Regions from separate parts of the Aquabacterium olei genome, predicted to be linked through region 3. Evidence: predicted binding sites of a transcription regulator. Region 3 holds the regulator's gene; each other region holds the start of a gene.

Region 1 (10,257 bases), 1.9 Mb from region 3:
GCACCAGCCTGGGCGGCGCCATCGTCGACTCCGGCAAGTTCCCGTGGGCCCAGCACAAGGCCCGCTTCAAGCGCCTCAACGAGCCGGACCCCAGCTACCACGGCGTGGTCTACACCGAAGCCCTGGGCCCGGCGGCCTACATCGGCCGCGCCCGCGTGGTGCCGCTGCGCAACACCGGTGCAGCGATCTCGCCCTTCAACGCCTTCCTGATCCTGCAGGGCATCGAGACGCTGAGCCTGCGCATGGACCGCATCAACGAGAACACCAAGAAGGTGGCCCAGTTCCTGAAGGACCATCCGCGCGTGGCATGGGTCAACTACGCAGGCTTGGAAGACCACCCCGAGCATGCGCTGGCCAAGAAGTACCTGAGCGGCAGCGCCTCCGGCCTGCTGACTTTCGGTGTGCCGGGTGGCCGTGAGGGGGGCGCCCGGTTCCTGGACGGCCTCAAGCTCTTCACCCGTCTGGTGAACATCGGGGACGTGCGCTCGCTGGCCACGCACCCGGCGTCGACCACCCACCGTCAGCTGTCGCCCGAAGAACTGGCCAGGGCCGGTGTGACGGAAGACACCGTGCGCCTGTGCGTGGGCATCGAGCACATTGCCGACCTGCTTGCCGACCTGGATCAGGCGCTCGCGCAGGCCTGATCGGCCCCGAAGCCTGGCTCAGCCCCGATTCGTCCGGCGCTGCAGCCAGGCCCCGGCCAGCATCGCGGCCACCACGATGCCGGCCTCGGCGTTGCCTGCCAGCAGGCCGGTCAGCGCCGGCCCCGGGCAGTAGCCCGACAGCCCCCAGCCCACGCCGAACAGGGCTGCGCCGATCAGCAGTCGGGCGTCCAGCGTCCGCTTCTGCGGCAGGTGAAACTGCACGTCACACAAGGGCGCGGGCCGCCGCGCCACGAGGCGGAAGCCCACCAGCGTCACGCCCACAGCCCCGCCCATCACGAAGGCCAGGCTGGGGTTCCACACGCCCGCCACATCGAGGAAGCCGAGCACCACGGTCGGATCGGTCATGCCCGACAGGATCAGGCCCGCTCCGAACACGAGGCCGGCCAGGAGGGCGATGCCGATGCCCGCGCGGGTGCGGCAACGGTCCATCATGCAGACGGCGTTGCGATCGGATGCAGTGTGTGCAGACATGAGGTGATCTCCCTTCAATAGCCGGCGCCAACCACGTGGCGCATCACGAACACCGTCACGGCCCCCGTGCCCATGAAGGTCAGCACGGCCGCCAGCGAGCGCAGCGACAGCCGCCCCAGGCCGCACACCCCGTGCCCGCTGGTGCAGCCGCTGCCCAGTGACGTGCCCCAGCCCACCAGCAGCCCGCTGATCACCAGCAGGGGAAGGTGCATCTCGCGCGCGGGTGCCAGTGGCGCTCCCGTGCCCTGCTGCCACAGCCATCCCGCGCCGACCAGCCCGGCCACAAACGCCAGACGCCATCCGGGGCCGGCCTGCCAGTTGGCGCGCTCCAGCAGGCCGAAAGTGATGCCACTGATGCCGGCGATGCGACCCAACCCCACCAGCAGCAACACCGAGGCGCCGCCGATCAGCAGGCCGCCGAGCAAAGGAAAAAGGGAGGAGGACATGAGGCGATCCTGGATTCGTTTAATACCCCCACCAGTATATGAGACGAGGAAAACCGGCACAACTGGCCGGGTGTTCACCGTCCTTGCTTGTTATGCGGTTTCTGCATATGAAGTTGCCAAAACTGTCCTTCTCTGCCGATCATGCGGTCCCTAACATTCGCCACTTGCATCCAGAAGGGACTCCGTCATGCGTTTTTCTCAGAAGCCTTTTCTCGCTCGTGTGCTCCTCGGCCTTGCCGTGGGCGTCACCGCCCTGAGCACGGCCCACGCCGACGTCACCCTGCTCAACGTGAGCTACGACGTCACCCGCGAGTTCTACAAGGACTACAACGCCGCCTTTGCCCGCCATTGGAAGCAGACCACCGGTGAAACGCTGACGCTCAACCAGTCGCATGGCGGCTCCAGCAAGCAGGCCGGCTCGGTCGTGGCCGGTCTGGCCGCCGATGTGATCACCATGAACCAGGCCAACGACATCGACATCCTGGCCGAGCGCGGTGGCCTGGTGCCGGCCGACTGGGCCAAGCGCCTGCCCAACAACAGCGCACCGACCACCTCGGTCACCGTGATCCTGGTGCGCAAGGGCAACCCCAAGCAGATCAAGGACTGGGCCGACCTGGTCAAGCCGGGCGTCTCGGTCGTCATCCCCAATCCCAAGACCTCGGGCAACGGCCGCTACACCTACCTGGCTGCCTGGGGCTCGGTGATCAAGTCGGGCGGCAACCCGAAGCAGGCGCGTGACCTGGTGCAGCGTCTGTTCGCCAACGTGCCGGTGTTCGACGGCGGTGGCCGTGCCGCCACCACCACCTTTGCGCAGCGCCAGATCGGCGATGCCCTGGTGACCTTCGAAAGCGAAGTGCCGCTGATCCGCAGCGAGTTCGGTGGCGACTACCAGGTGGTCTACCCCAAGCACACCATCCTGGCCGAGAACCCGGTCAGCGTGGTTGACAAGGTGGTCGACAAGAAGGGCACGCGCAAGCAGGCCGAGGCCTATCTGAAGTACCTGTGGTCGGATGAAGGCCAGGCGATTGCCGCCAAGCACAACATGCGTCCACGCTCGGACAAGGTGCTGGCGCAGTACAAGGCCGCCTTCCTGCAGATCCCGACCTTCACCGTCGACGAGGTGTTCGGCGGCTGGAAGAGGGCGCAGGCCGAGCACTTCAACGACGGTGCCACCTACGACCAGATCATCGCCGCCGGCCGCGCCGGTCGCTGATCCGGCCCCCCGCAGTACCTGGCTCATCCCATGATCTTTTCCAAGACCCTGCTGCGCAGGCGCAGTGTCTTGCCCGGCTTCGACCTGTCGCTGGGCCTGACGCTGTTCTACCTGTGCCTGATCGTGCTGATCCCGCTGTCGGCGGCGTTCCTGCGCACGATGGACCTGACCTGGCCCCAGTTCGTCGATGCGGTGGCCTCGCCCCGCGTGGTGGCGTCCTACAAGCTCACGTTCGGTGCGTCGCTGCTGGCGGCCATCGTCAATGGCGTGTTCGGGCTGCTCGTGGCCTGGGTGCTGGTGCGCTATGACTTCTTCGGACGCCGCATCGTCGATGCCCTGGTCGACCTGCCGTTTGCGCTGCCTACCGCCGTGGCTGGCATCACGCTGACGGGCCTGTACGCCGCCAACGGCTGGATCGGCAAGCACCTTGAACCACTGGGCGTGAAGGTGGCGTTCACGCCCATCGGTGTCTTCGTGGCCATGACCTTCATCGGCCTGCCCTTTGTGGTGCGCACGGTGCAGCCCATCCTGGAAGACCTGGCCAGCGAACTCGAAGAAGCCGCCGCCACGCTGGGCGCCAGCCGCTGGCAGACCTTCGCCCAGGTCATCTTCCCGACGCTCATGCCCGCGCTGCTGACCGGCTTTGCGCTGGCCTTTGCCCGCGCGCTGGGCGAGTACGGCTCCATCATCTTCATCGCCGGCAACATGCCCATGGTGTCCGAGATCACGCCGCTGCTCATCATCACCAAGCTCGAGCAGTACGACTACGCCGGGGCCACCGCGATCGCGGTCGTCATGCTGGTGATGTCCTTCCTGATGCTGCTCGCCATCAACGGGCTGCAGGCCTGGGCGCGTGCGCGTCAGGGCAAGTGAAAGGCCTCGCATCATGAGTTCGATTGCCCCCCCCCGCCTGGCCCAGGCCACCCGCGAGCCCGCCTGGGTGCGTTGGACGCTGATCAGCGTGGCACTGATCTTCCTGTCGCTGTTCCTGTTCCTGCCGCTGGTCTCGGTGTTCTTCGAGGCCTTCAAAAAGGGCTGGGACGTCTATGTGGCGTCCATCACCGAGGCCGACGCCGTCTCGGCGATGAAGCTCACGCTCATCGCCGCGGCCATCTCGGTGCCGCTGAACCTGGTGTTCGGTGTGTCGGCCGCCTGGGCCATCGCGAAGTTCGACTTCCGTGGCAAGAGCGTGCTGCTGACATTGATCGACCTGCCGTTCTCGGTCAGCCCGGTGATCGCCGGCCTGATCTACGTGCTGGTGTTCGGCCTGCAGGGCTGGTTCGGTGAATGGCTGCAGGACAACGACCTGAAGGTGATCTTCGCGGTGCCCGGCATCGTGCTGGCCACCATCTTCGTGACCTTTCCCTTCGTGGCGCGTGAACTGATCCCGCTGATGCAGGCCCAGGGTCAGGAGCAGGAAGAGGCCGCCCGCGTGCTGGGCGCCTCCGGCCTGCAGACCTTCTGGAAGGTCACGCTGCCCAACGTGAAGTGGGCCCTGCTGTACGGCGTCATCCTCTGCAACGCTCGCGCCATGGGCGAGTTCGGCGCGGTGTCGGTCGTGTCGGGCCACATCCGAGGGCAGACCAACACGCTGCCCCTGCACATCGAGATCCTCTACAACGAATACCAGTTCGCCGCCTCGTTCGCCGTGGCCTCGCTGCTTGCGGGCCTGGCGCTGGTCACACTGGTCCTCAAATACCTGGTCGAACGTCGGGTGCGCCAGCAGGCCGCCCAGGCGCAGGACACCGGAGCCGCAGCATGAGCATTGAAGTCAGAAACCTCGTCAAACGCTTTGGCAACGTCACCGTGTGTGACAACCTGAGCCTGGACATTCCCTCCGGCGAACTGGTTGCGCTGCTGGGCCCGTCGGGCTCGGGCAAGACCTCGCTGCTGCGCATCATCGCCGGGCTGGAAACGCCCGACAGCGGCTCGGTGCTGTTCAACGGCGAAGATGCCACCCACGTCGCCGTGCGCGAACGCCAGGTCGGTTTCGTGTTCCAGCACTACGCGCTGTTCGGCCACATGACCATCTTCGAGAACGTGGCCTTCGGCTTGCGTGTGCGCCCGCGTGCCACGCGGCCCTCGGAAGAAGCCATCCGCAGCAAGGTGATGGAACTGCTCAAGCTGGTGCAGCTCGACTGGATCGCCGACCGCTACCCGCACCAGCTCTCGGGTGGCCAGCGGCAGCGCATTGCGCTGGCCCGTGCGCTGGCGGTCGAGCCCAAGGTGCTGCTGCTCGACGAGCCCTTCGGCGCGCTCGATGCCAAGGTGCGCAAGGAACTGCGCCGCTGGCTGCGCCGCCTGCACGACGAGATGCACATCACCAGCGTGTTCGTCACGCACGACCAGGAAGAGGCCATGGAAGTGGCCGACCGCATCGTGGTGATGAACCAGGGCCGCATCGAACAGGTGGGCCCGCCGGACGAGGTGTACGACCACCCGGCCACGCCCTTCGTGCTGCAGTTCCTGGGCGATGTGAACCTGTTCCATGGCCGGGACCACAAGCCGGGCCAGACCACGACGCCGCCGGCCGTGAGCTATGTCCGCCCCCACGAGATCCAGGTGCTGGCGCGCGCGGAGGAGGGCGCCGTGGCCGCCACGCTGATCGACGTGCTGACGGTGGGCCCCAACACCCGCCTGGCTTTCCGGCCTGACGAGGGCAGCGGCGCTTCGGGCGAGATCGAGGTCGAACTCAGCCGGGACGAGTACGCCGCGCTGCGCGACAGCGGCGTGCTGCGCGCGGGTGAGCGTGCCTACCTGAAGCCGCGCCGCGTGCGCCGCTTCGGTGAGGACGGCGAGCCCACGGTGTCGGACGAGCACGTGGTCATCTGACAGCGGCCGACACGGCAAGGGAGAAGAACAATGAATTTCCAGCAACTGCGTTCGGTGCGCGAGGCGGTGCGCCGCGGCTTCAACCTCACCGAGGTGGCGGCGGCACTGCACACCTCCCAGCCCGGCGTGAGCCGGCAGATCCGCGAACTGGAAGACGAGCTCGGGGTCACGCTGTTCATGCGGGCCGGCAAGCGGCTGACGGGGCTGACCGAGCCGGGCACCAGCTTGCTGCCCATCATCGAGCGGCTGCTGCTCGATGCCGAGAACCTGCGCCAGGTCTCGCGTGACTTCGCCTCGCATGACGCGGGCCCCTTGTCGCTGGCCGCCACCCACTCGCAGGCGCGCTACGCACTGCCATCGGCAGTCAAGGATTTCCGCCAGCTGTTCCCGCAGGTCACGCTCAGCCTGCACCAGGGCTCGCCGCGTCAGATCGCGCAGATGCTGATCAGCGGCGAGGCCGACATCGGCATCGCGACCGAGGCGCTGACACAGTACGAGCAGCTCATCACGCTGCCGTGCTACCGCTGGACCCACACCGTGGTGGCCCCGCCCGACCACCCGCTGTTCGATGGCCAGCCGCTGACGCTCGAGCGTCTGTCGCGCTACCCGATGGTGACGTACGACGAGGGCTACACGGGCCGTTCGCACATCGACGAAGCCTTTGCCCGTGCGGGCATCAAGCCCAGCATCGTGCTGTCCGCCATGGACGCCGACGTGATCAAGACCTATGTCGAGCTCGGCATGGGGGTGGGCATCGTGGCCTCCATCGCCTACGACGCCGACCGGGATCGCAACCTGCGGGCCATCGATGCCGGCCACCTGTTCGAGGTCAACATGACCCGGCTGGCCTTCCGCAAGGGCGCCTTCCTGCGTGGCTACGCCTATGCCTTCATCGAGACCTTTGCGCCGCCGCTGACCCGCGAGGTGGTCGAGCAGGCCGTGCGCCAGGCCACCGAACTGACGGCGGCGTGATGTGCAGTGGGCGAAGCCCGGGTCGGCTTTTTGTTGCCGCTGGCCCGGGCGTGAGCTGCCGCCTCCGATGACCCCGCCCCGGGAGGGGCTTCGGGCCCTCTTGAAATGTCATGCGCCGTCCCTATAATCATTAGCACTCGCTACCCTTGAGTGCTAACAGCGTCGTCTGGACGACACTGGGCGCCGGTGGCGGCATGCGGTTTTCCGCATGATGCAAAAACAGGCTCTGCAGCGGCGAACCGCTCAGAGCCGCATTGTCCCAACCGATGTCTCAAGAGACTGGAGAAACCATGAAGCTGCGTCCCCTGCACGATCGCGTGATCGTCAAGCGTCTGGAACAAGAAACCAAGACCGCCCTGGGCATCATCATCCCTGACAACGCCGCCGAGAAGCCCGACCAGGGCGAAGTGCTGGCCGTCGGCCCGGGCAAGCGCAATGACAAGGGCGAATTCGTTGCCCTGAACGTGCAAGTGGGTGACCGCGTCCTGTTCGGCAAGTACTCGGGCCAGACCGTCAAGGTCGACGGCGAAGAGCTGCTGGTCATGCGCGAAGAAGACCTGTTCGCCGTCGTCGCTCAGTAAGCGACCACCGCCACAGGCATCCCACCCCCATCACACTGATTACGGAGATTTCACATGGCAGCAAAAGACGTCATCTTTGGCGGCGAAGCCCGCGCCCGCATGGTTGAAGGCGTGAACATCCTGGCCAACGCGGTCAAGGTCACCCTGGGCCCCAAGGGCCGCAACGTGGTGCTCGAGCGCTCGTTCGGCGCCCCCACCGTCACCAAGGACGGTGTGTCGGTCGCCAAGGAAATCGAGCTGAAGGACAAGCTCCAGAACATGGGCGCCCAGATGGTCAAGGAAGTCGCTTCCAAGACCTCGGACAACGCCGGTGACGGCACCACCACCGCCACCGTGCTGGCCCAGGCCATCGTGCGCGAAGGCATGAAGTACGTGGCCGCCGGCATGAACCCGATGGACCTGAAGCGCGGCATCGACAAGGCTGTGCAAGCCCTGGTCGCCGAGCTGAAGAAGGCTTCGAAGGCCACCACCACGTCCAAGGAAATCGCCCAGGTCGGCACGATCTCGGCCAACAGCGACGCCGACGTCGGCGGCATCATCGCTGAAGCCATGGACAAGGTCGGCAAGGAAGGCGTCATCACCGTCGAAGACGGCAAGTCGCTGAACAACGAGCTGGACGTCGTCGAAGGCATGCAGTTCGACCGCGGCTACCTGTCGCCGTACTTCATCAACAACCCCGAGAAGCAGTCGGCCATCCTGGACAACCCGTTTGTCCTGCTGTTCGACAAGAAGATCTCGAACATCCGTGACCTGCTGCCCACGCTGGAGCAAGTTGCCAAGGCCGGCCGTCCGCTGCTGATCATCGCTGAAGAAGTCGACGGCGAAGCCCTGGCCACCCTGGTGGTCAACACCATCCGCGGCATCCTGAAGGTCGTGGCCGTGAAGGCTCCTGGCTTCGGCGACCGCCGCAAGGCCATGCTGGAAGACATCGCCATCCTGACCGGTGGCAAGGTGATCGCTGAAGAAGTCGGCCTGTCGCTCGAGAAGGTGACCCTGGCTGACCTGGGCCAGGCCAAGCGCGTCGAAGTGGGCAAGGAAAACACCACCATCATCGATGGCGCCGGTGCCGCTGCCGACATCGAAGCCCGCGTCAAGCAGATCCGCATCCAGATCGAAGAAGCCACCAGCGACTACGACCGCGAGAAGCTGCAAGAGCGCGTGGCCAAGCTGGCCGGCGGTGTCGCCGTCATCAAGGTCGGTGCTGCCACCGAAGTCGAGATGAAGGAAAAGAAGGCCCGCGTGGAAGACGCCCTGCACGCCACCCGCGCTGCCGTGGAAGAAGGCATCGTGGCCGGTGGTGGCGTGGCCCTGCTGCGCGCCAAGCAGGCTGCTGGCGAGATCAAGGGTGACAACCCCGATCAGGACGCTGGCATCAAGCTGGTGCTGAAGGCCATCGAAGCCCCGCTGCGTGAAATCGTGTCGAACGCCGGTGGCGAGCCCTCTGTGGTCGTCAACGCCGTGCTGAGCGGTTCGGGCAACCACGGCTTCAACGCCGCCAACGACACCTACGGCGACATGATCGAAATGGGCATCCTGGATCCCACGAAGGTCACCCGCACCGCGCTGCAGAACGCCGCTTCGGTCGCTTCGCTGATGCTGACCACCGAGTGCATGGTCGCCGAAGCCCCGAAGGATGACGCTCCGGCAGCCGGCGGCATGCCTGGCGGCATGGGCGGCATGGGCATGGACATGTAATCCAGCCAGGCGCTTCACAGCCTCAGTCAAAGGCCACCTCTTCGGAGGTGGCCTTTTTCATGGGCGACGCACGGCCGAAAAAAAAGGGCCGCACATGGTGCGGCCCTCGCAGATGGCTGTGCACCCCTCTCGTGCACATCCCCCCAAGCCGGTTCTCGAGACCGGTCCTGCTTCCACGGTCGAGCCCCTCAGCTCTTCCGTGAGGTCAGGCCAGCCCCTCAGCTGTCCTGACCCACAAGCCGGCCCCTCAGCCGGCTCGCACGGGTCGGCCCCTCAGCCGCCCCGAGCTTCTCTCACCAGGCGGTCGTGCCGCTCGGTGTCTTCACGCACATGCTTGGCGACATACCAGGCGATGTAGCCCAGCATGACGAACATGAAAGCGATCACTGCAGCACTCATCAGGCCGTAGTCGGTGGTGAAAAAATCAACCCAGGCTTGCATCGCTTTCTCCTTATCAGCAGTGCTGTTGGTGTCCTCAGGTGCTATCAGACCGCTGATCGGGTCGCGCGGCTCTGATTTAGGTCAAGCGGCCGACCGCCCTCCGGCGTGCCCTGCCGGGGGATTTGACGCGGCACAATCTCTTGCATGATCGAGTTGGTTCATGGCCGTTTCTGCGCCCGTTTCTTGCATGCGATACCCAGGCGGGTAGGGGGATGTGCCGCCGTCCTGTGCGGCGGACTGTGGGTGGGCATGGCCTCGGCGCTGACGGCGTCGGCCCTCGCGGCGTCGCCGGCGCCCGCCGTGCTGCCGGCTTCCACCGACATGGTGGCACCGCGCCCACGCATCGGCCTGGTGCTGTCTGGCGGCGGTGCGCGCGGGCTGGCCCACGTGGGCGTGCTCAAGGTGCTCGAGCGTGAGCGCATCCCGGTCGATGTCATTGCGGGCACGTCGATGGGCGCCATCGTCGGTGGGCTCTACGCCAGCGGCATGGACGCCCGCACCGTCGAGGCCGAGGTGCGCGCGCTCGACTGGAACACGGTGTTTGCCTCGCGCGTCGATCGGCAGAACCTGAACCAGCGCCGCAAGGAGCAGGACTTCGAGGTCTCGCCGGTGGTCGAGGTGGGCATCGGCATGGACGGCATCAAGGCGCCGATCGGCTCGGTGTCCAGCCGCGGGTTGGAGTCGCGTCTGCGTCGCCTGACGCTGCCGGCGCGGCTCACGCAGGATTTCGACCAGTTGCCCACGCCCTTCCGCGCGGTGGCCACCGACATGGAGACCGGGCAGCCCGTGATCCTGCGCCAGGGTGATCTGGCCACGGCATTGCGTTCGAGCATGTCCGTGCCGGGCATCTTCGCGCCCGTCGAGGTCGATGGTCGCATCCTGGGCGATGGCGGCCTGGTCAACAACACCCCGGTCGACGTGGCGCGTGCCATGGGCGCCCA
Region 2 (10,257 bases), 470 kb from region 3:
GCTGTCGTGGCCCAGCCGGTTCAGCGCCGTCTGCAGGGCCAGGATCTCGGTGCGCGTGAGCGCGCGCTGCGCGCGCGGCCAGGCCGCCTGCACGCCCGGCCCGCCGGCAATGCGCTGCGACAGCAGGGCCACGGCCAGCGCATAGCTGGTGGCATTGTTGTAGCGCAGCAGGGCGCGGTAGTTGCGCCCCACCAGAAACGCCGGCCCCTGCGCCCCGGCCGGCAGCAGGATGGCGGCATCGGCCATGTCGGGCAGCGGCGCGCCATTCACCCCCTGCACGCCCTCGGCAGCCCATTGCGCGGCGCCCTGGCGCACGGCCATGTCGGCACGGGCCGGATCGAAGCCCTCGGGCAGCCGCACCTCGGCCCCCCACGGCTCGTCGGCGCGCCAGCCCGCACGCGCCAGGAAGTTCGCGGTCGAGGCCAGCACATCCGGCATGCTGCCCCAGATGTCGCGCCGGCCATCGCCATCCGCGTCGACGGCAAAGGCCAGGAACGAAGACGGCATGAACTGCGTCTGCCCCATGGCGCCCGCCCACGAGCCCACCATGTGAGCGCGGTCGATGTCGCGGTTCTGCAGGATCTTCAAGGCCGCCATCAGTTCGGCGCGGGCCCATGCCTCACGCCGCCCCTCGAAGCCCAAGGTGGCCAGCGCGTCCACCACCGGCACATCGCCGTAGTTCCGGCCATAGTTGCTCTCGATGCCCCACACCGCGGTCAGCACCGGCGCAGGCACGCCATGGCGAGTGGCCGCCGCCTCGGCCTCGGTGCGCAGCTCGGCCAACTTCTGCTGCCCGGTGGCCACGCGCTGGGGCGACACGGCCGCATCCAGGTAGTCCCATAGCGTGCGCGTGAACTCGGGCTGGCTGCGGTCGGCCTCGACCGCACGCGGCCGCAGACGCACGGTGTCGAACGCGGCACTCAGCGTGGCCTCGTCGATGCCAGCGGCGCGGGCCGATTCACGAAAGCGGGCCACCCACTCGGCAAAGCGCTGCTCGGTCGATGGCGGCATGACGGGCTGCGTGGCGTTCGGTACGGCCACGGCCGGCACAGGCGCCGGATCCGGCGTCGCCGGAGGGATGGGTGCACGCGAGGCACAGCCCACCAGCGCCAGCAAGGCGCCAACCAGCAGGGTGAGCCGGCGAACCGGGAGGAAGGAAGGAAAGCGCATGGGTAAACGGTTGATCGATGTCAGACGCGGGCAAGCACGATACCTGCAGATGGCCGAGGGGGCTCATCGGCGTGCGCCACCGCCCCTTGGCTGCCCTATATTGATGACTGCCTCTTGCGGTGCTCACCGCCCTACCTTCATCACCATGAACCCCATCACCCTGCGCGATGAAACGCCGGCCGACGTCGGCGCCATCCACGACATCACGGTGGCCGCCTTTGCGCCGCTGGAGCTCAGCGGCCACACCGAGCAGTTCGTGGTGCAGGCGCTGCGCGCCGCCCACGCCCTCACCGTCTCGCTGGTGGCCGAGGTCGACGGCCAGCCGGTCGGGCACATCGCGTTCTCGCCTGTCACGCTGTCGGACGGCACGCCCGACTGGTACGGCCTGGGGCCCGTGTCCGTGCTGCCAGCGCATCAGCGTCAGGGCATCGGCAAGGCCTTGATTCACGAAGGGCTCGCGCGACTGAAGGCGCTGCACGCGCGTGGCTGCTGCCTGGTCGGCCACCCCGCCTATTACCGGCGATTCGGTTTCGAAAACACGCCAGACCTGTCGCTCGACGGGGTGCCGCCGGACGTCTTCTTCGCGTTGTCTTTCGATGGGCGCATGCCGTGCGGCACCGTCAGCTTTCACCCGGCCTTCATGGCCACGGGCCCTGCTTCGGAAAGCAGCCAGGACGGGAGGGCCGGATCTTGAACGTTCGCCCCTTTCGCCCCGGTGACGAAGTCGCCATTTGCGACATCTACAACCCCTACATCACCGGCAGCACCGCGACCTTCGAAGAGGTGCCGCTGCAACCCCCAGGCATGCGCGAGCGCATCGACCACTACCGGGCGCTCCACCCCTGGCTGGTGTGCGAGGACGATGGCCTGATCGTGGGCTACAGCTACGCCCGGCCTTACCACGAGCGCGCGGCCTACCGGCACACCGTGGAAGTGTCCGTCTACATCCGGCAGGGACACGGGCGGCGGGGCATCGGCCGGCTGCTCTACGCACCGTTGATCGACCAGCTCCGGGCCAGCGGCTGCCATGCCTTGCTGGCGGTGATCTCGCTGCCCAACGAGGCCAGCGTGGCCCTGCACGAATCGCTCGGCTTCGTGAAAGTCGGGCACCTGCGCGAAGTGGGCCGCAAGTTCGATCGCTGGCTCGACATCGGGCACTGGCAGCGTCTGCTCTGAGCCTGCGGCATGCCCGCACTCGCGGCGATGCAGCTCACCCGCCTGCGGGACGTTCATGTCCAGCACCTCGGCCCGCTCGACGGCCGAGCGGTACTCGTGGTGGTGGGCCGCCAGAACCAGCTGCGCCGCTCGGAGCCCATCGACCTGATCGCCGCGCGGCTGCACGGCCCGGACCTGACCGTGTGCTGGTACGAGCGCCCCGGCATCCTGCACGCCCGCCTGCGTGATCAGGCCCTGACCGTCGCCGAACGCGCCTGGCTCGACGACCTGACCGCGCGCCAGCCCCTGGCCGGCTGGGTGGCTCGCAAGGCCCTGCGCCTCGCGCTCAAGCTGCGCTACCCCAAGCGCCACGGCTGGGTGTTCCGGCGCCATGCGCTCGACACCCTGCCCACGCCCGCCGAACTGGCCAACTTCGTGCGCCACCTGCCTGCGCGCCGCGTGTTCCTGCTCGGGCACTCCGCCGGCGGGCGCGTCGCCACACTGGCGCAGGCCGGGCCTGCCGTGCAGGGGCTGGTGTGCCTCGGCTACCCATTCAAGCACCCCGAGATGCCGGAGGAGCCCCACCGCACGGCGCACCTCGCCTCGCTCACCAAGCCCTGCCTGATCCTGCAGGGCGAGCGGGATGACTATGGCAACGCCACCGATGCCACACGCTATCCACTGTCGCCCGCCATCGTCATCGAGTCGGTGGACACCGACCACGAATGGGCGCCGATGACAGCCGAGCAGATCAGCCTGATGGCCCAGCGCGTGCAGCGATTTCTCGGGTTGGATTGAGCCCCCCGCCGGGCGTGCGGCTTGCTGGCGTGCAGAGAAAAAAACCGCCAACCGAAGGGGAACTTTCCACGCTTAGCACTCTCTCACCGGGAGTGCTAATATCGATCCGAGAAGGAGCCGAAAGGAACCATCGATGACCATGACCACCGCCCTTGCCCCCCGTGACCCCTGGAGTGTGGTGCCCTCGCTGGGCAATCTGGACGCGTACATCCGCTCGGTCCAGAGCATCCCCATGCTGGAGGCCGAGGAGGAGCAGGCGTTGGCCCGACGCCTGCGGGATCAGCAAGACCTGCAGGCCGCCTCGCGCCTGGTGCTCTCGCACCTGCGTCTGGTGGTCTCCATCTCGCGTCAGTATCTGGGCTACGGCCTGCCCCAGGGTGACCTCATCCAGGAAGGCAACGTCGGCCTGATGAAGGCCGTCAAGCGCTTCGACCCGGATCAGGGCGTGCGCCTGGTCAGCTACGCCATGCACTGGATCAAGGCCGAGATCCATGAATACATCCTGAAGAACTGGCGTCTGGTCAAGGTGGCCACCACCAAGGCCCAGCGCAAGCTGTTCTTCAACCTGCGCTCGCTCAAGCACCAGTTCAAGGGCGAAGCCGACGACGCCCACGTGGGTCGCGCGGCCCTGTCCGAAGCCGACATCCACCGGGTGGCCGCCGAGCTCGATGTGCGTCCGGAAGACGTGATCGAGATGGAGACCCGCATGGCCGGCGGCGACGTGGCGCTCGAATCGCCCACCAACGACGACGGCGATGCCCCCATGGCCCCGATGGCCTACCTGGCCGACGAGGTGCACGAGCCGACCCGCGTGATCGAAGCCGCCCGCCGCGACTGGCTGGCCTCCGATGGCATCACCCACGCCCTCGGCACGCTCGATGACCGCAGCCGCCGCATCGTCGAAGAGCGCTGGCTGAAGGTCAACGACGATGGCTCGGGCGGCATGACGCTGCACGAACTGGCGGCCGACTACGGTGTCAGCGCCGAGCGCATCCGCCAGATCGAGGTGGCCGCCATGAAGAAGATGCGCAAGGCCCTGGCCGAGGTCGTCGAGGCCTGAAACAGAGCCGCCACTGACGCGCAAACGGCGCCTCAGGGCAACCTGGGCGCCGTTTTCTGTTTCACCCGCCGCCGTACGAGCCGCTTCAGAGCCAGCCGCGCGCCTTCAGATCGGCCTCGGCCTGTGCCGCCTGCTCGAAACGCACCGCGCGCCAGCCCAGTTCGAGGGCCATGCGGATGTTGTGCACGTTGTCGTCAATGAAAACGGTGCGACTCGGTTCGATGCCGAACGTCTCGATGGCCGTGTGAAAGATGTCGGCGTTGGGCTTGATCTGCTTGACGTCACACGAGAACACGCCGGACTGGAAGTGCTTCAGAAAGGCATGCTCGCGCTGCAGAAAGGCCGCATACGGCGCCGGCATGTTCGACAGGAAGTGCAGCCGCGTGCCGGCCGCCGCCAGGCGCTCGAGCCACGCCACCGTGTCGGCCAGCGGCGCCAGGTGGGGCGGGATGGCGTGCATCAGCCGGTCCAGGTCAACCTCGGGCAGGCCGGTGCGCCGGGCGATCCGCCCCCGTACCTCGCCCCACTCCGCCGTGCCCCGGTCAAAGGCGGCCCAGTCCCCGTCGGGCATGAAGGACTGGAACACGGTGTGCGCCAGGGCCAGCGCCTCTTCGGCATTGCGGGCGCGGTCGGGCATCACCTGCTGCAGCAGCACCACGGGCTGCCAGTTGAACAGCACCCCTCCAAAATCGAACACCACCGCCTCAGGCGGCGGCAGGGGCACCGCAGCGCCGGCTTGCATCAAAGTCATCGATCGTCGATCTCAGGCGCGCAGTTGCTGGATCAGCGAGGCCGTCGCGGCGTCCAGACCACTGACGTCGCCACTGCTCAGGCGGGGCAGCAGTTCCTTGCACAGGGCCTTGCCCAGCTCGACGCCCCACTGGTCGAACGAGTTGATGCCCCACAGCGCGCCGCTCACGAAGGTGCGGTGCTCGTGCAGCGCGACCAGCGCGCCCAGCGTGGACGGGGTCACCTCATCGAGCAACAGCGTCAGGCTCGGTCGGTTGCCCGGGAAGGTGCGATGGCGGGCGATCACCTCGGGCGCCAGATCCTTCGATGCCGTGGGCGCCTGTTCACCCGCGGCCTCGGCCGTGGTCTTGCCCCACATCAGCGCCTGCGCCTGCGCCAGGCCATTGGCCAGCAGCATGCGATGCTGATCGTCGAACAACGCGCGCAATGCGGGCGACATCGCCTCGGGGTGGCGGAAGCTGGGGCGCTTGACCAGGATGAACTCCACCGGGATCACGTCGGTGCCCTGGTGCAGCATCTGGTAGAACGCGTGCTGTCCGTTGGTGCCGGGCTCACCCCACACCACCTCGCTGGTGGCGTACGGCAGTGGCTGCCCGTCGGCGTCCACACACTTGCCGTTGCTTTCCATCACCAGCTGCTGCAGGTAGGCCGGCAGGCGGCGCAGCCCGTTGTGGTACGGCGAGATGCACCGGCTGGTGTAGCCCATGAAGTTGCGGTACCAGACGTCGAGCAGGCCCAGCTGGATCGGCACGTTGGCCGCCAGCCGCGCGGTCGCGAAGTGCTGGTCCATGGCGTGCGCGCCGGCCAGCAGCGCGCGGAAGTGTTCGCTGCCGAGCGCCAGGGCGATGGGCAGGCCGATGGCCGACCACAGCGAATAACGCCCGCCCACCCAGTCCCAGAACCCGAAGGTGGTCGTCACGCCGAACTGCGCCGCAGCCTCGACATGGGTCGTCGTGGCCACGAAGTGCGTGGCGATGTCCGTGCCGCCCGCATCCACGAACCATTGCCGCGCTGCCTGGGCGTTGGCCATGGTTTCCTGCGTGGTGAAGGTCTTGGAGGCGATGATGAACAGCGTCGTGGCCGGCTTCACCTGCGACAGCACCGATGCCAGGTCCTGGCCGTCGACGTTGCTGACGAAATGGAAGCGCACGCGCGCGTCGACAAAAGCCTCGAGCGCCGGCACGACCATCTGCGGCCCCAGGTCCGAGCCGCCGATGCCGATGTTGACGATGTCGGTGAAACGGCCCTCGGTCCGCACGGCGTCCACATAGGCCAGCATGCAGTCGAGTACCCCGTGCACCAATTCACTGTGCGGGCCCTGCCCCTTCGGTGCGCGCAAGGCCGTGTGCAGCACGGCGCGACCTTCCGTGGCGTTGATCGGGTCACCCGCCAGCATCGCATCCCGGCGGGCCTCGATGCCACATTCGCGCGCGAGACCCATCAGGTGCTCGCGGGTGGCCACGTCCCAGTGGCAGCGCGACAGGTCGGCCACCAGCCCGGGGGCCGGCATCGTCAGGCGGCGCACGCGGTCGGGGTCGTCTGCAAACAGCGCACGCAGGTCGATCTCGCGCCCGTGCGCCTGGTGGTGGCCGGCCAGCGCCTGCCACGCCACGGTCTGGTCACAGCGTGGATGGGACATCGAAGAGGGCTCCTGAAGAGGGGGCGACGGGTTCAGGCCTTCAGAGCCTGGATCATGGCGTCCAGCTTGCCGGCATCGACCGCGAACGCGCGGATGCCTTCAGCGAGTTTTTCCGTGGCCATGGCGTCTTCGTTGAGGGCGTAACGGAAGGCGGCTTCCGTCAGCGGGGCTTCCGGTTCGCCGGCCTGGGCAGGCGGCGTCAGCTGGCGCTCGACCGGAGCCTCGCTGGCCTGCAGCTGGGCCAGCAGGTCCGGGCTGATGGTCAGCAGATCACAGCCGGCCAGGGCAATGATCTGGCCCACGTTGCGGAAGCTGGCCCCCATGACCTCGGTCGCAATGCCATGGTCCTTGTAGTAGGCGTAGATGCGCGCCACCGACTTCACACCTGGATCGTTGTCGCCGGCGTTCGCGGCCTCGTCCCAGGCAGCGCCGGCCTGTTTCTTGTACCAGTCGTAGATGCGGCCGACGAAGGGGCTGATCAGCTGCACCTTGGCATCGCCGCAGGCCTGCGCCTGGCAGAAGGCGAACAGCAGCGTCAGGTTGCAGCGGATGCCTTCCTGCTCCAGCACGCGGGCAGCCTGGATGCCCTCCCAGGTGGAGGCGATCTTGATCAGCACGCGGCTGCGCGGGATGCCGGCCGCCTCGTACAGGCCCATGATGCGGCGCGCACGCGCCACGGTGGCCTCGGTGTCGAAGCTCAGGCGTGCGTCCACCTCGGTCGACACACGGCCCGGCACCACCTTCAGGATCTCCAGCCCGAAGCGCACCAGCACGTTGTCGACGATCACGTCGAGCGCCTCACCCTTGTGGGCTTTCACCGTGTCCGCCAGCAGCGGGGCATAGTCGGGCTTCTGCACGGCCTTCAAGATCAGCGACGGGTTGGTCGTGGCATCCTGGGGCGTGAACTGGGCAAGCTGCTTGAAGTCGCCGGTGTCGGCGACCACGGTGGTGAATTGCTTGAGCTGGTCGAGTTGGCTGGGCATGTGCGTACAGTGGCTGCAGACTGACAGGCCACCACGCAGATTGCACAGCGGGCTCCCGTCAGAAGTATTATCGTTAGATTAACACCGCGAGGACGACACCCCCGGTGTAAACCCTCCACCACTATCGCACAGGCTGCAGCCATGTCCTTTGACCTCGTTTTCTTCGGTGGCACCGGTGACCTCACGTGGCGCAAGCTGATGCCCGCCCTCTTCCAGGCGTGGCGGCACGGCAAGCTGCCGGCCGGGGGGCGCATCCTCGCCGTGGCGCGCGACCAGCGTGACGACGCCAGCTACCGTGACTGGCTGAAGGACCGCCTGCAGGCCGCCGACACCGCCAAGCGCCCCACCGACGAGGAGTTCGAGCAGTTCTCGCAGCTGGTGCACTACCGGCCCATGGACCTGTCCAAGCCGGACGACTACCAGCGGCTCAAGCGCTGGCTGGACGAGCGCAACGCCGACACGGCCGTCATCTACCTGGCCACCAGCCCGCACCTGTTCCCGGTGATCTGCACCCAGCTGGGCGCCGCCGGCCTCAACCACGACCGCGTGCGCGTGGTGCTGGAAAAGCCGCTGGGCCACGATCTGGCCAGCGCCCAGGAAATCAACCGCGTGGTGCGCTCGGTGTTCAGCGAGCGCCAGGCCTTCCGCATCGACCACTACCTGGGCAAGCCCTCGGTGCAGAACCTCATGGCGCTGCGCTTCGGCAACGTGCTGTTCGAGCCGCTGTGGCGCCGCGAAAGCATCGCCAACATCCAGATCACGCTGGCCGAGAGCCTGGGCGTCGGCACCCGCGGCGACTTCTACGACCGCACCGGCGCGCTGCGCGACATGATCCAGAACCATGCGCTGCAGCTGCTGACCATGGTGGCGATGGAGCCGCCGTCCAGCGCCGATGCCGACGCCATCCGCGACGAGAAGCTCAAGGTGCTGCGCTCGCTCAAGCCCTTCGATGCGGTTTCGGTGGCGCGCGACGTGGTGCGCGGCCAGTACCGCGCCGGCACCGTCGAGGGCCAGCCGGTCAAGGGCTATCTGGAAGAGGACAAGGTGCCGGCCGGCAGTGCCACCGAAACGTTCGTGGCTTTGCGCTGCGAGGTGCAGAACTGGCGCTGGGCCGGCGTGCCTTTCTACCTGCGCACCGGCAAGCGCCTGGCCAGCCGCCATGCCGAGATCGTTGTCAACTTCCGCCCGACGCCGCACTCGATCTTTCCCGGTGCCGCGCGTCCCAACAAGCTGGTGATCAAGCTGCAGCCGGAAGACGGGCTGGAGTTGCACCTGCTGGCGGCCAAGGGCTCGGTGGGCTCGACGGATGCGAGCGGCGCCGAAAAGCTGTCGCCCGTGTCACTCGACCTGGACTTCGACAAGGCCTTCCCGACCGACCGGGTGGGCGCCTACGAGCGCATGCTGCTGGATGCGCTGGCCGGCCGACTGAACCTGTTCGTGCGCTCGGACGAGCAGGAACAGGCCTGGCGATGGGTGGAGCCAATTCTGGAAGCGTGGCAGCAGGACCCGCACGGCGTGCGGACCTATACCGCGGGCACCTGGGGCCCGCCGGCCGCCAGCGCCCTGGTGGCCCGTGACGGCTTCACCTGGCCGGAAGAGGCCTGAAATGCGGGGGTCGGGCCTCAGCCCGACTGCAGCAGCCCGTCGACCCCGTACAGCCCCGCCAGCTCGGTGAGCTTGGTGGGCAGCGACTGCACCGAGAACGCACGCCCGCGTGCACGCGCCATGCGCTGGCATTCCAGCAGCACGGCCAGCGCGCTGGAGTCGAACTGCTGCAGCGCCGAGCCGTCCACCGTCAGCATGACGACCTCGCCCGGCTTGCCGGCCGCTGCCTGCTCCAGCGTCTGCTTGAACAGGCTCAGCACATGCGGTACTTCCGCGTGCGTGATGACGGCGGGCAACAGCAACATCGCGCTCATCAGCCGGTCGTCTTCTTGTTGGCCAGCTGCTTGTTGCGCTCGACCAGCTTGGCGATCAGGCCGTCGATGCCGGAGGCGTTGACCTCCTGCGCAAAGCTGCTCTGGTAGGTCTGCACCAGCCACGCGCCCAGCACGTTGACGTCGTAGATCTTCCAGCCGCTGGCAGCCTTCTCCAGGCGGTAGTCGATCTGGATCGGCTCGCCCTGGCCCTTGACCACGGTGCGCACCACCACCTCGGTGTCTTCCGGGCGGCTGCGCATCGGGCGGAACTCCACCGTCTGGTCCTTGATCTGGGCCACGGCGCCAGCGTAGGTGTAGACCAGCAGCGTCTTGAACTCCTCCTGCAGGCGCTTCTGCTGATCGGGCGTGGCCTGGCGCCACGCGCGGCCCACGGCCGATGCCGTCATGCGATGGAAGTTCACGTGCGGCAGGATCTTGGTGTCGACCACGGCGATCAGCTTGCGCACATCGCCCGACTGGATGGCCTTGTCGCCCTTGACGGTGGCGAACACGTCGGCGGTGATGGCCTTGACGAACGCATCGGGCGCCTGCGCCGCAGCGGCGGCCACGGCCGGGTTGGGCGCCACGGCGTCCTTGGCGACCTGGGCCAGCGCCGGGGTGGCCAGCGACAGGGCCAGCAGCGAGGCGGCCAGCGTACGGAGGGATGAGGGTTGCTTCAGCATGATGTCAATGTCCTATGGGGGCCATCTGGCCATTCAACGCACGGGCGGCCTGCCGGGACGACAAGCGCAGCAGCGCCCGTGCCTGCTCAACGGCTTGCGC
Region 3 (10,257 bases):
CCCGGCACCAGCCGCAGCACCTCGGCCACCGTGCGCGCGCCCGACTGGCGGATGGTCTTGCGATCGACCACCGTGATTGCACCCGGCGCTTCATTGAGCGGCTGCTCGAGCCGGCTGGCTGTCAAGACCACCGGGATGTTGGCGTAGTAGTCGTCTTCGGAGGGCGTGCGCACATCGGCACGTGCAGCGGCGGTACCGGCCACGGCAAAGCACATCCCCAAACACCTGACAACCGCTCGAACACGCCACATGAAAGTACAGCCTGGAGACCCGACTTGTTGAAGCCGCCGATTATGTACGCGCCGCACCGGGCCACTGCCCCCATCGCCTGCGCGATCTGCGCACGAGCATGACGCAGCGCTGACAGAAACCGAGCGTTACCAGTCACCACTCGGGCAAACCCTAGACATCCCTGCCTCCGTGCAGATAATCAGTTGCCTGTTTGTTACACGGCGTCACAAATGCGGTCGAATTTACCCGTCACTCAAAACGAGGTCCTGTTTGCCGAGGGCGACTCTCTCGTCACCACGACGGACCTCAAGGGCCGCATCTGCTACTGCAATCCCAGCTTCATCGAAGTCAGCGGCTTCACCAAGGACGAGTTGCTCGGGCAACCGCACAACGTGATCCGTCACCCCGACATGCCGGAAGAGGCCTTCCGGGACATGTGGGCCACGATCTCGCAAGGCCTGCCGTGGTCCGGCATGGTGAAGAACCGGCGCAAGAACGGTGACTTCTACTGGGTGAAAGCCAACGTGACCCCGCTGCTGGACGCACGCGGCGAGCTCACCGGCTACATGTCGGTGCGAAACCGGCCGGACCGTGCCGCCGTGGCAGAGGCCGAAGCGCTGTACCAGCGCATGAAGGCTGGTGGCGACATGAGCGGCCCGCTGAAGCTCGACCGGGGTCACCTGTTGCCCACGCATCCGCTGGCTCGCGCGCTGGATCGTCTGCAGCCGGGGTTGAAGGGCAGGATGGCGTTGTTGTCCGGTGGCCTGGGCTTGCTGGGTTTTCTCCTGGGCTCGTACCAGGCCGGTGGGCCCGCATCCCCGTCGGTGGGCGCGCTGACACTGGGTCTGACGGCCGCTGGAGGCTGCGCACTGCTCGGTGGCCTCTACCTGACACGCCAGGTGCTCCGCCCCATCGCCTCGCTCACCCGATCAGCGCATCAGATGGCGGGCGGCAACCTGACCGCCGAGGTGGCCTCGGCACACCATGACGAGATCGGCCGACTGTCGGAGGCCCTCACGCAGGTGAACGCCAACTTCACTGCCATCGTGCGCGACGCGCGTCGGGGTGTCTCGCACCTGCGCAGCGACACCGCGGACATCGCCCATGGCAATGGCGACCTGAACCAGCGCACCATCGTGTCCGCCGGGCAACTGCAGCAGACGGCAGCCTCGGTCGAGCAGATCACGACCAGCGTCTCGCACAGCACGCACAAGGCCGAAGAAGCCACCGGCATGGCCAACGCGGCCAAGCGGGCTGCCGAGGCCAGTGCCGCCTCGGTGGCGCAGATGTCGACCAGCATGCAGCGCATCCACACTGCATCGGGGCGCGTGATGGACATCATCCAGGTGGTCGACGAGATCGCGTTCCAGACCAACCTGCTCGCCCTGAACGCTGCGGTGGAATCGGCCCGTGCCGGCGAGCACGGCCGGGGCTTTGCCGTGGTGGCCGGCGAGGTGCGCACGCTGGCGCAACGCAGCGCGGTGGCGGCGCAGGAAGTGCGCACCCTCATCAAGGACACCGTACAGCAGGTGGAAGCCGGCGACGCGCAGACCCTGGTGGTGCAGCAGGGCATGAGCGATGTGCAGCAGGCCATCCACGCCGTGCACGCGTTCATCGCCGACATCACACGCGGCATGCAGCAACAGAAGCTCGGGATCCAGCAAGTCAACGGGGCGATCAGCGAGCTCGACCACATCACGCAGCAGAACGCCGCGCTGGTCGAACGCATCGCCCATGCCGCGGTCGATGTCACGCGGCAGGCCGACGATGTTGCCGCTTCGGTGGCGGTGTTCCGCTTGAGCGGCGATGCGGTCACGCACTGAGGTGTGAACGGCTTCACGCGCAAGCCGTTGGCGTGCGGCTTTCCGCGCAGGCCATCGAAACTGTCGAGATCTCCTGACAGCGCAAAGTGGCGCTGCTCCCTACATTGCAGGGCATTCATCGGCAGCGGTCATTCCCACTCATGCGTTCGATCAACGACCTGCGGTTTGCGCACAAGTTCCTCATTCTCGGCGTTCTGGCTGCGGCCATGATGGTGGTGCCCTCGGCCCTCCTCATGCGGGGAGACCTCCAGTCCATCCACCAGGCACAGGAAGAAGTGCAGGGGCTTGCGCCATCCGGCTCGTTGCTCAAGCTGGTGCAACTCACCCAGCAGCACCGGGGGCTCTCGGCCCTGTACCTTGGCGGCAAGGAGAAGAGCCCGGCGCCGCGGCAGGCCAAGCAACGTGAGATCAATGCGGCCATCGAGACCGCACTGGCCGAAGTCAAGGCACTGAACCGCAACGCGCTGTCGGACGCCGCACAGGGCATCGCGCGAGACTGGCGCGCCGTGGCATCGGCCGTGGATGCGCGCGGCGTGGCAGGCCCCGAGAGCTTCGCGCGCCACACGGCCCTGGTGACGGCCCAGCGCAACCTGGTGCTCGACATCGCCCGGGCCACGGGCATCGCCACCCACCAGCAGCCGGCGGGCTACTACCTGCAGCTTGCGGTGCTGGAGCATCTGCCTGCCCTGGCAGAAAGCCTGGGACAGATGCGCGCACGCGGCACGCTGCTGCTGACCAACGGTCAGGGCACGCCCGATGAACGTGCGGCCATTGCCTCGCTGGCTGGTGCGATGAAAGACAGCCTGGACCACGCCAAGCGCGCCCTGGCGCAGGCGGTGGCCGAGGACGCACAACTCGGCCGGACACTGAATGGCCCGATCGGCGAGGCAGTTCAGGCCGGCGAGCGTGGGCTCTCGCTGATCGACAGTGCGCTGATCCGCGCTGAATCGCTGACCCACCCGCCCGCGCAGTACTTCGCCGAGACCACCCAGGTCATCGACACGCAGTTCAAGCTGGTGGATGCGGCCTTCGCGGCGCTGAAGGCCAACCTCGACCAGAACGCCGCCCGCACCCAGCAACGCGTCCTGATGGTGCTCGCTGTCCTGGCCTTGCTCGGTGTACTGGGCGCCGCCCTCATTCTGTCGATCACGCGCTCCACCGTGCGGTCGATCTCCCGCGCGGTCGACCTCGCCAAGGCCGTTGCCGACGGCGACCTGACGCAGCGCGTGGCGTCCACAGACCGTGACGAAGTGGGCGACCTCATCCGTGCACTGGACCGCATGACCGACAGCCTGTCGGCCACCGTGGGCGCCGTGCGTGCCAATGCGGAGTGCGTGGCCAGCGCCAGCCAGCAGATCGCCCATGGCAACAGCGATCTGTCACAGCGCACGGAAGAGCAGGCCAGTGCGCTTGCTCAGACTGCCTCTTCCATGGAACAGCTGGGCGCCACCGTGCGTCAGAACGCCGACAGCGCCGGCCAGGCCGATGCCCTCACCCAGGCCGCCACCGAGTCCGCCATGCGCGGGGGCGAGATCGTGCAGGGCGTCGTCACCAGCATGCGCAGCATCGACGAGCACTCGCAGCGCGTCACCGACATCGTCGGTGTGATCGACGGCATTGCCTTTCAGACCAACATCCTGGCGCTCAACGCGGCTGTGGAGGCCGCCCGCGCGGGCGATCACGGCCGGGGCTTTGCCGTCGTGGCGAGCGAGGTGCGTCTGCTGGCTTCGCGCAGTGCGGAGGCGGCCCGGGAGATCAAGCAGTTGATCGCCGCCAGCGTCGAGCGCGTTCAGGAAGGACGCGACCATGCCGAGGAAGCCGGCGAAGCGATGAAGACCATCGTCGGCGCCGTCGAACGCGTGGCCCACATCATGTCGGAGATCCGATCGGCCAGCGAAGAGCAGCGCGCCGGCGTCTCGCAAGTGGGCCTGGCCGTGCACCAGATGGATGCCACCACGCAGCAGAACGCCGCGCTGGTGGAGCAAAGTGCCGCGGCGGCCGAAAGCCTGCACAGCCAGGCGGCCGAACTGGTCAAGGCGGTGAACACGTTCAGGCTCGCAGCCTGATGTTGTGCGGGGGGCGGCCCAAACCGCGTTTGCCTGTTCAGTTAATGAGGCGCCAAGCGCTGCGGCTCATTTCGAGAGGTGCCCAGACCTTGCGGCCAAGCAGCAAAGATCCCGGCCCTCCTGCCCAGGCACAGCCTCACCTTTAGACAGCGTTTGCCCCACACATGTCGAGCGGCGCATGACGGCTACATGCTGTCTCAAAAAACAAGAAAGCCTCACTCGAGGAGTGAGGCTGAATTGTTGATTCACTGGTAGGCCGTGTTGGACTTGAACCAACGACCAAAGGATTATGAGTCCTCTGCTCTAACCAACTGAGCTAACGGCCCCCTGAACGCACTGCGCTGCCGAGCGCCCTCCCGGGCCTGCTCAACAGGCAGCCCGCTATCCTAGCAGAGCACGCCCTGCCAGCGCTGCCGTCGCCCCGCTCCGCGCAAAGCCCACCAGCGCGCACGCCACTTGCCCTGCCCGGTGCACTGCCCCATGCCTGCACCCGTCATGCCGCCCCCATCCACGCCAAGTCGACTCTCTGCGGGCGCCCTTGCCGCCCTGCCCACCGTGCGCCGCATCGCCGTGTTGCGCCCCAATGCCATTGGCGATTTCGTGTTCGCGCTGCCCGCCTTGCACGCCTTGCGTGCCAGCTGGCCTCAGGCCCGCATCACGCTGTTGGGGCGTGAATGGCACCGTGAACTGCTTACCGGTCGACCGGGCCCGGTCGACGAGGTTGTGGTCGTGCCGGCGATGCCCGGGATTGGCGCACCCGAAGACACTCCACCCGATACGCCTCGCACCGACGACTTCCTCCGCGCGGTGCGTCAGGCGCGCTTTGACCTCGCGATCCAGCTGTATGGCGGGGGCCGCTACACGAACCCGTTCGTCGCCAGCCTGGGTGCGGCCCTGACGGTCGGCATGCAGGCCGACGACGCGCCGCCACTCGACCGCAATCTGCCCTACGAGCGTTGGCGCAACGAGCGCTTGCGCCTGCTGGAGGTGGTCGGCCTGGCCGGCGCCACGCCCCGCGAACTCAACCCGCGGCTGGCTGTCACCGCGCAAGACCACGCCGTGCTGAACGACGCCACAGCGCTGCCGCACCAGCCCATCGTCGTGCTGCAGCCGGGCGCCACCGACGAGCGGCGACGCTGGCCCGTCGAGCGTTTTGCGGCCGTCGGCCGGGCGCTGGCCGAAGCGGGCGCCTTCCTCGTCATCAATGGCAGCGAGGCCGAACGCCCGTTGACCGCGCAGCTGGCCAGCATGCTGGCCGTGCCCCATGTGGACCTGGCGGGCCGCCTGCCACTGGCCGGGCTGCTCGCGCTGTTGCAGCGGGCTCGCCTGCTGGTGTCCAACGACACCGGCCCCTTGCACCTGGCCTCGGCCCTGGGCTGCCCCAGTGTCGGCATCTACTGGGCCATGAACATCATCACCGCCGCGCCGCTGGTGCAGGGGCGACAACGGGCCATCCTGTCGATGAGACTGATGTGCCCGGTGTGTGGCGTGGAAAACGTGCGCCAGCGCTGTCCGCATCAGGTGTCCTTTGTGGACGACGTGGGCGTCGATGAGGTGCAGGTGGCGGCCATGGCCGAATGGCACGCCGGCCCGGGTGGCCACACGGCCCCTGCGCCCCATGCCAGGCACGACACCACCCGCGCGGGAGCAACCCCGGCCGCTGGCGCCGAATTACTTGACGCTCAAGGCGTTGCTGACCAGACGTGAGGTGATGTCGACGATCTCGATCATGCGGTCGTAGGCCATGCGCGTCGGCCCGATCACGCCGAGCGTGCCCACCACCTGCCCGTTGATCTCGTATGGCGCTGACACGACCGACAGCTCTTCAAACGGCACCACCTGGCTTTCGCCACCGATGTAGATGTGCACCCCCTCGGCGCGGCTGGAGCCGTCCAGCAGGCGCATCAGCTGGGTCTTCTGCTCGAACAGGTCGAACAGCCGGCGCAGCGACCCGAGGTCGTTGGAGAAGTCCTGCACGGTCAGCAGGTTGCGCTCACCCGACACGACGAGCTGGTCGGTGCTCTCGGCCATCGCCTCGCCACCGGCCTGCACGGCCTGGCTCATCAAGGTGGCGATGTCCGAGCGCAGCTCGTCGACCTCGGTCTTGAGCCGGTTGCGCATCTCTTCGATGGTGAGCCCCGAATAGTGCGCGTTCAGGATGTTGCTGGCCTCGACGAGCTGCGACTGCGTGTAATCCTGAACCGTGAAGATCACGCGGTTCTGTACGTCGCCATCCGGGGCCACCAGGATCACCAGCACGCGTTTGTCGCCCAGGCGCACGAATTCGATGTGCCGGAACACCGAGGCCTTGCGCGGCGCGGTCACCACCCCGACGAACTGCGACAGGTTGGACAGCATGTGCGCCGCGTTGGCAATGACCCGCTGGGGCTGGTCGGGCTGCAGGTGCGGCGCCTGCTCCCCCGCTTCGGCCGACAGCGCATCCAGCGTCAGCGGACGGGCCGTCAACATGGTGTCGACGAACAGGCGATAGCCCCGGGGCGTGGGCACCCGCCCGGCCGAGGTGTGCGGGCTGACGATGAGGCCCAGCTCTTCCAGGTCGGCCATCACGTTGCGGATGGTGGCCGCAGACAGGTCGAGGCCCGAAGCGCGCGACAGGGTGCGCGAGCCCACAGGTTGCCCGTCGGCGATGTAGCGCTCGACCAGCGCTTTCAGGAGAATCTTGGCACGGTCGTCCAGCATGGCTGCCTCATTCTAGGCGCAGGTGGCGCCGCTGGGTCCCCTCGCCCTGGGGAAAAGCACAGGTTTGTCATGGTCCGTGTGGTGTAATTCCCCGCATGCCGAGCCTGCCCGCCTGCCGCTTCAACCACGCCGCCCTGGTGGGCAAGTACCACGCGCGCGGCATCAAGCCCGTGCTCGAAGACGTCGCGCAGATCCTGGTGCGCGCCGGGCTCGATGTCTCGATCGAGCAGGAAACGGCGCAAAGCACCGGCATGGCCGACTACCCGTCGCTGGCCATGCGCGAGATCGGCCGCCAATGCGACGTCGTCGTCGTGGTCGGTGGCGACGGCACCATGCTGGCCACCGCCCGCGAACTGGCCCCTTTCGACGTGCCGCTCATCGGCATCAACCAGGGCCGCCTGGGTTTCATCACCGACATCCAACTCAAGGACATGGCCACCGCCCTGCCCCTGATCCTGGGCGGCCAGTACGCGGAAGAAAAGCGCGTGCTGCTGGCCGGCGCCGTGCTGCGCCCCACCCGCGAGGGCGAGTTCGACACCATCTACGAGGGCTTCGCGATCAACGAGATCGTCGTGAGCCGCGGCGCGGTGGCCTCGATGGTCGAGGTGCGCGCCGAGGTCGACGGCCTGTTCGTGGCCAACTACCGCGCCGACGGCTTGATCGTGTCGACCCCCACCGGGTCCACGGCCTACGCCATGTCGGCGGGCGGCCCCATCCTGCACCCGGATCTCGGCGGCTGGACCATCGTCCCCATCGCCTCGCACACCCTGTCGAACCGGCCCATCGTGCTGCCCGACACCGGCACCGTCACGATCGAGATCGTGGCCGCGCGCGATGCGAGCATGAATTTCGACATGCAGAGCCTGGCCAGCCTGCTGCCCGGTGACCGCGTGACGGTGCGCCGCTCGCCCCACCGGGTGCGCTTCCTGCATCCGGAAGGCTGGAATTACTACGCCACGCTGCGCCGCAAGCTGCGCTGGAATGAAGGAGTGAGTTGAGATGCTGCGCCGCCTGAGCCTGCGCGATTTCGTCATCGTCACCCAACTGGAAGTCGACCTGGGCGCCGGTTTCACGGCCCTCACGGGCGAGACGGGTGCCGGCAAGTCCATCCTGATCGACGCGCTGCAACTGGCGCTGGGCAGCCGCGGTGATGCGGGCGTGGTGCGCGAAGGCGCAGCCAAGGCCGACATCACCGCCGAGTTCGACCTGCCCCAGGCGCTGGCCGCCCGCCTGGCCCCCTGGCTGGAAGAGGCCGGATTCGAGGTCGAGCCCGGTGCCCCGATGATGCTGCGGCGGGTGGTCGATGCGCAGGGCAAGAGTCGCGCGTGGATCAACGGCGCGCCGGCCACCGTGTCGCAGTTGCGAGAACTGGGCGAGCACCTCGTCGACATCCACGGCCAGCACGCCTGGCAGAGCCTCACCCGCGCCGACGCCGTGCGCGCGCTGGTGGACACGCAGGCGGGCGTCGATACCGCCGCGCTGCAGCAGGCGTGGGCCGCGCGACGCGACGCCCAGCGCCGCCTGGACGACGCCCGCAGCCGCCAGGCCGATCTGGAACGCGAGCGCGAGCGCCTGCAATGGCAGATCGGCGAGCTCGACAAGCTGTCGCCCCAGCCCGACGAGTGGGACACGCTGAACGCGGAACACCAGCGCCTGAGCCACGGCCAGGCGATTCTGGATGCCGCCCGGCTGGCGCTCGACGCCGTCTCGGAGGCCGACGACAGCGCCGAGTCGCTCACCAGCCGCGCCATCGATGCGCTGGAAGACGTGGCCGGCGTGGAGCCCCATCTGGCCAACGCCCTGGAGGTGCTGCGCGATGCCCAGGCGCAGCTGCAGGACGCCGCCCACAGCCTCAACAGCGCGCTGCACCACACCGAACTCGACCCCGATCGCCTGGCCGAACTCGACGGCCGCATGTCGGCCTGGATGAGCCTGTCGCGCCGCTACCGCCGCCAGCCCGCCGAGCTGCCGGAACTGTTGCAAGGCTGGAAGGCCGAGCTGGCCGAGCTGGACGCCGCCGCCGACCTCGACGCGCTGGAGCGCGACGCCGCACGCGCTCACCAGTCGTGGCTGACGATCGCGCGCACCGTATCGAAGCAACGCGCTCAGGCCGCACCCGCCCTCGCCGACGCCGTCACGGCGGCCATGCAGGAGTTGGGCATGACCGGTGGCCGCTTCGAGGTGGCCCTGACCGCGCAAGCCGAGCCGCAGGCCTTCGGCCTGGAATCGGTGGAGTTTCTGGTGGCCGGGCACGCCGGCAGCACCCCGCGCCCGCTGGGCAAGGTGGCCTCGGGTGGTGAGCTGTCGCGCCTGGCTCTCGCCATTGCCGTGACCACCACACAGCGCACGGCCGATGCCGACCAGGTCGGCACGCTGATCTTCGACGAGATCGACTCGGGCGTGGGCGGCGCCGTCGCCGACACCGTGGGCCGGCTGATGCAACGCCTGGGCCACGGCCGTCAGGTGCTGGCCGTCACGCACCTGGCGCAGGTGGCCGCGTGTGCTCACCAGCACCTGCTGGTGGCCAAGTCGCTGCAGGGTGGCCAGACCACCAGCGACATCCGCCCGGTGAGCGCCGAGCCGCGCGTGGCCGAAGTGGCACGCATGCTGGGCGGGGCCGTCAGCGACACCAGTCTGGCGCATGCCCGCGCCATGCTCGACGCCGCCCACCAGCAGGACACGCAGGACCGCGAAGCACCTGCGTCGGCCTCATCCAGCCCCCGCCGCCGCAAGGAAGCCGCATGAGACCGCTCGACATCGTCCTGCTGACGGGCATTTCGGGCTCGGGCAAATCCGTGGCGCTCAATGCGCTCGAGGATGCAGGCTACTTCTGCGTCGACAACCTGCCCCCGGAACTGCTGCGCGGCCTGGTCGGCCTGGAGCAGCAACGCCTGCCCGAACAGCAGCGACGGCTTGCGGTGTCGGTGGACGTGCGCAGTGCGGGCTCGCTGCCGCAGCTGCTGCCTGTGCTGGGCGAGTTGCGCACCGAAGGCCACACCGTGCGCTCGGTGTTCCTGGATGCCAGCACCGAGGTGCTGGTGCGGCGCTTCTCGGAAACGCGGAGGCCGCATCCCCTTTTGCAGGCCACCGGCCATGTGGCCACGCAAGGCGAGCAGGCCGATGTCGCCCTGCCGCAGAAAGACCAGGCCCTGATCGACACGATCAACCTGGAGCGCGAGTTGCTGAGCCCGCTGCGCGATGTGTCGACCGTGATCGACACGACATTGCTGCGCCCGGCCCAGTTGCGCACCTGGATCCGCAACATCGTGCAGGCGGCGCCGGCCCGGCTCACGCTGGTGTTCGAATCGTTCGCCTTCAAGCACGGTGTGCCGGTGGACGCCGACTTCGTCTTCGACGTGCGCATGCTGCCCAACCCCTTCTATCTGAAGGAGCTCAAGCCGCTGACGGGCCGCGACCAGCCGGTGATCGACTACCTG

Evidence for each region. Region 3 encodes HrcA, which represses chaperone genes, less so after heat shock. Its sites were predicted from a motif close to TTAGCACTCNNNNNNNNNGAGTGCTAA; they were not measured.
Region 1: the regulator HrcA is predicted to act here: its motif matches at 6,730-6,756, upstream of DEH84_RS14595 (co-chaperone GroES).
Region 2: the regulator HrcA is predicted to act here: its motif matches at 3,196-3,222, upstream of rpoH (RNA polymerase sigma factor RpoH).

The regions. Positions count from the first base shown of each region.
Region 1 is NZ_CP029210.1:3,253,571-3,263,827, reverse strand. It holds gene DEH84_RS14635 (O-acetylhomoserine aminocarboxypropyltransferase/cysteine synthase family protein) at 1-644, shown strand, start outside; gene DEH84_RS14630 (DUF6691 family protein) at 663-1,136, opposite strand; gene DEH84_RS14625 (YeeE/YedE family protein) at 1,151-1,582, opposite strand; gene DEH84_RS14620 (sulfate ABC transporter substrate-binding protein) at 1,770-2,795, shown strand; gene cysT (sulfate ABC transporter permease subunit CysT) at 2,826-3,668, shown strand; gene cysW (sulfate ABC transporter permease subunit CysW) at 3,682-4,557, shown strand; gene DEH84_RS14605 (sulfate/molybdate ABC transporter ATP-binding protein) at 4,554-5,627, shown strand; gene DEH84_RS14600 (CysB family HTH-type transcriptional regulator) at 5,658-6,599, shown strand; gene DEH84_RS14595 (co-chaperone GroES) at 6,890-7,180, shown strand; gene groL (chaperonin GroEL) at 7,235-8,875, shown strand; gene DEH84_RS14585 (DUF3149 domain-containing protein) at 9,149-9,316, opposite strand; gene DEH84_RS14580 (patatin-like phospholipase family protein) at 9,566-10,257, shown strand, end outside.
Region 2 is NZ_CP029210.1:766,633-776,889, reverse strand. It holds gene DEH84_RS03485 (lytic murein transglycosylase) at 1-1,170, opposite strand, end outside; gene DEH84_RS03480 (GNAT family N-acetyltransferase) at 1,316-1,864, shown strand; gene DEH84_RS03475 (GNAT family N-acetyltransferase) at 1,861-2,346, shown strand; gene DEH84_RS03470 (alpha/beta hydrolase family protein) at 2,356-3,123, shown strand; gene rpoH (RNA polymerase sigma factor RpoH) at 3,257-4,183, shown strand; gene DEH84_RS03460 (HAD family hydrolase) at 4,269-4,934, opposite strand; gene pgi (glucose-6-phosphate isomerase) at 4,947-6,572, opposite strand; gene tal (transaldolase) at 6,605-7,555, opposite strand; gene zwf (glucose-6-phosphate dehydrogenase) at 7,697-9,160, shown strand; gene DEH84_RS03440 (STAS domain-containing protein) at 9,178-9,465, opposite strand; gene DEH84_RS03435 (MlaC/ttg2D family ABC transporter substrate-binding protein) at 9,474-10,157, opposite strand; gene DEH84_RS03430 (MlaA family lipoprotein) at 10,244-10,257, opposite strand, start outside.
Region 3 is NZ_CP029210.1:1,238,187-1,248,443, reverse strand. It holds gene DEH84_RS05580 (TonB-dependent receptor plug domain-containing protein) at 1-215, opposite strand, end outside; partial or broken gene DEH84_RS19735 (PAS domain-containing protein) at 462-1,193, shown strand; gene DEH84_RS19730 (methyl-accepting chemotaxis protein) at 1,173-2,054, shown strand; gene DEH84_RS05570 (methyl-accepting chemotaxis protein) at 2,195-4,120, shown strand; tRNA gene DEH84_RS05565 (tRNA-Ile) at 4,370-4,446, opposite strand; gene DEH84_RS05560 (glycosyltransferase family 9 protein) at 4,601-5,827, shown strand; gene hrcA (heat-inducible transcriptional repressor HrcA) at 5,792-6,820, opposite strand; gene DEH84_RS05550 (NAD kinase) at 6,916-7,818, shown strand; gene recN (DNA repair protein RecN) at 7,820-9,565, shown strand; gene rapZ (RNase adapter RapZ) at 9,562-10,257, shown strand, end outside.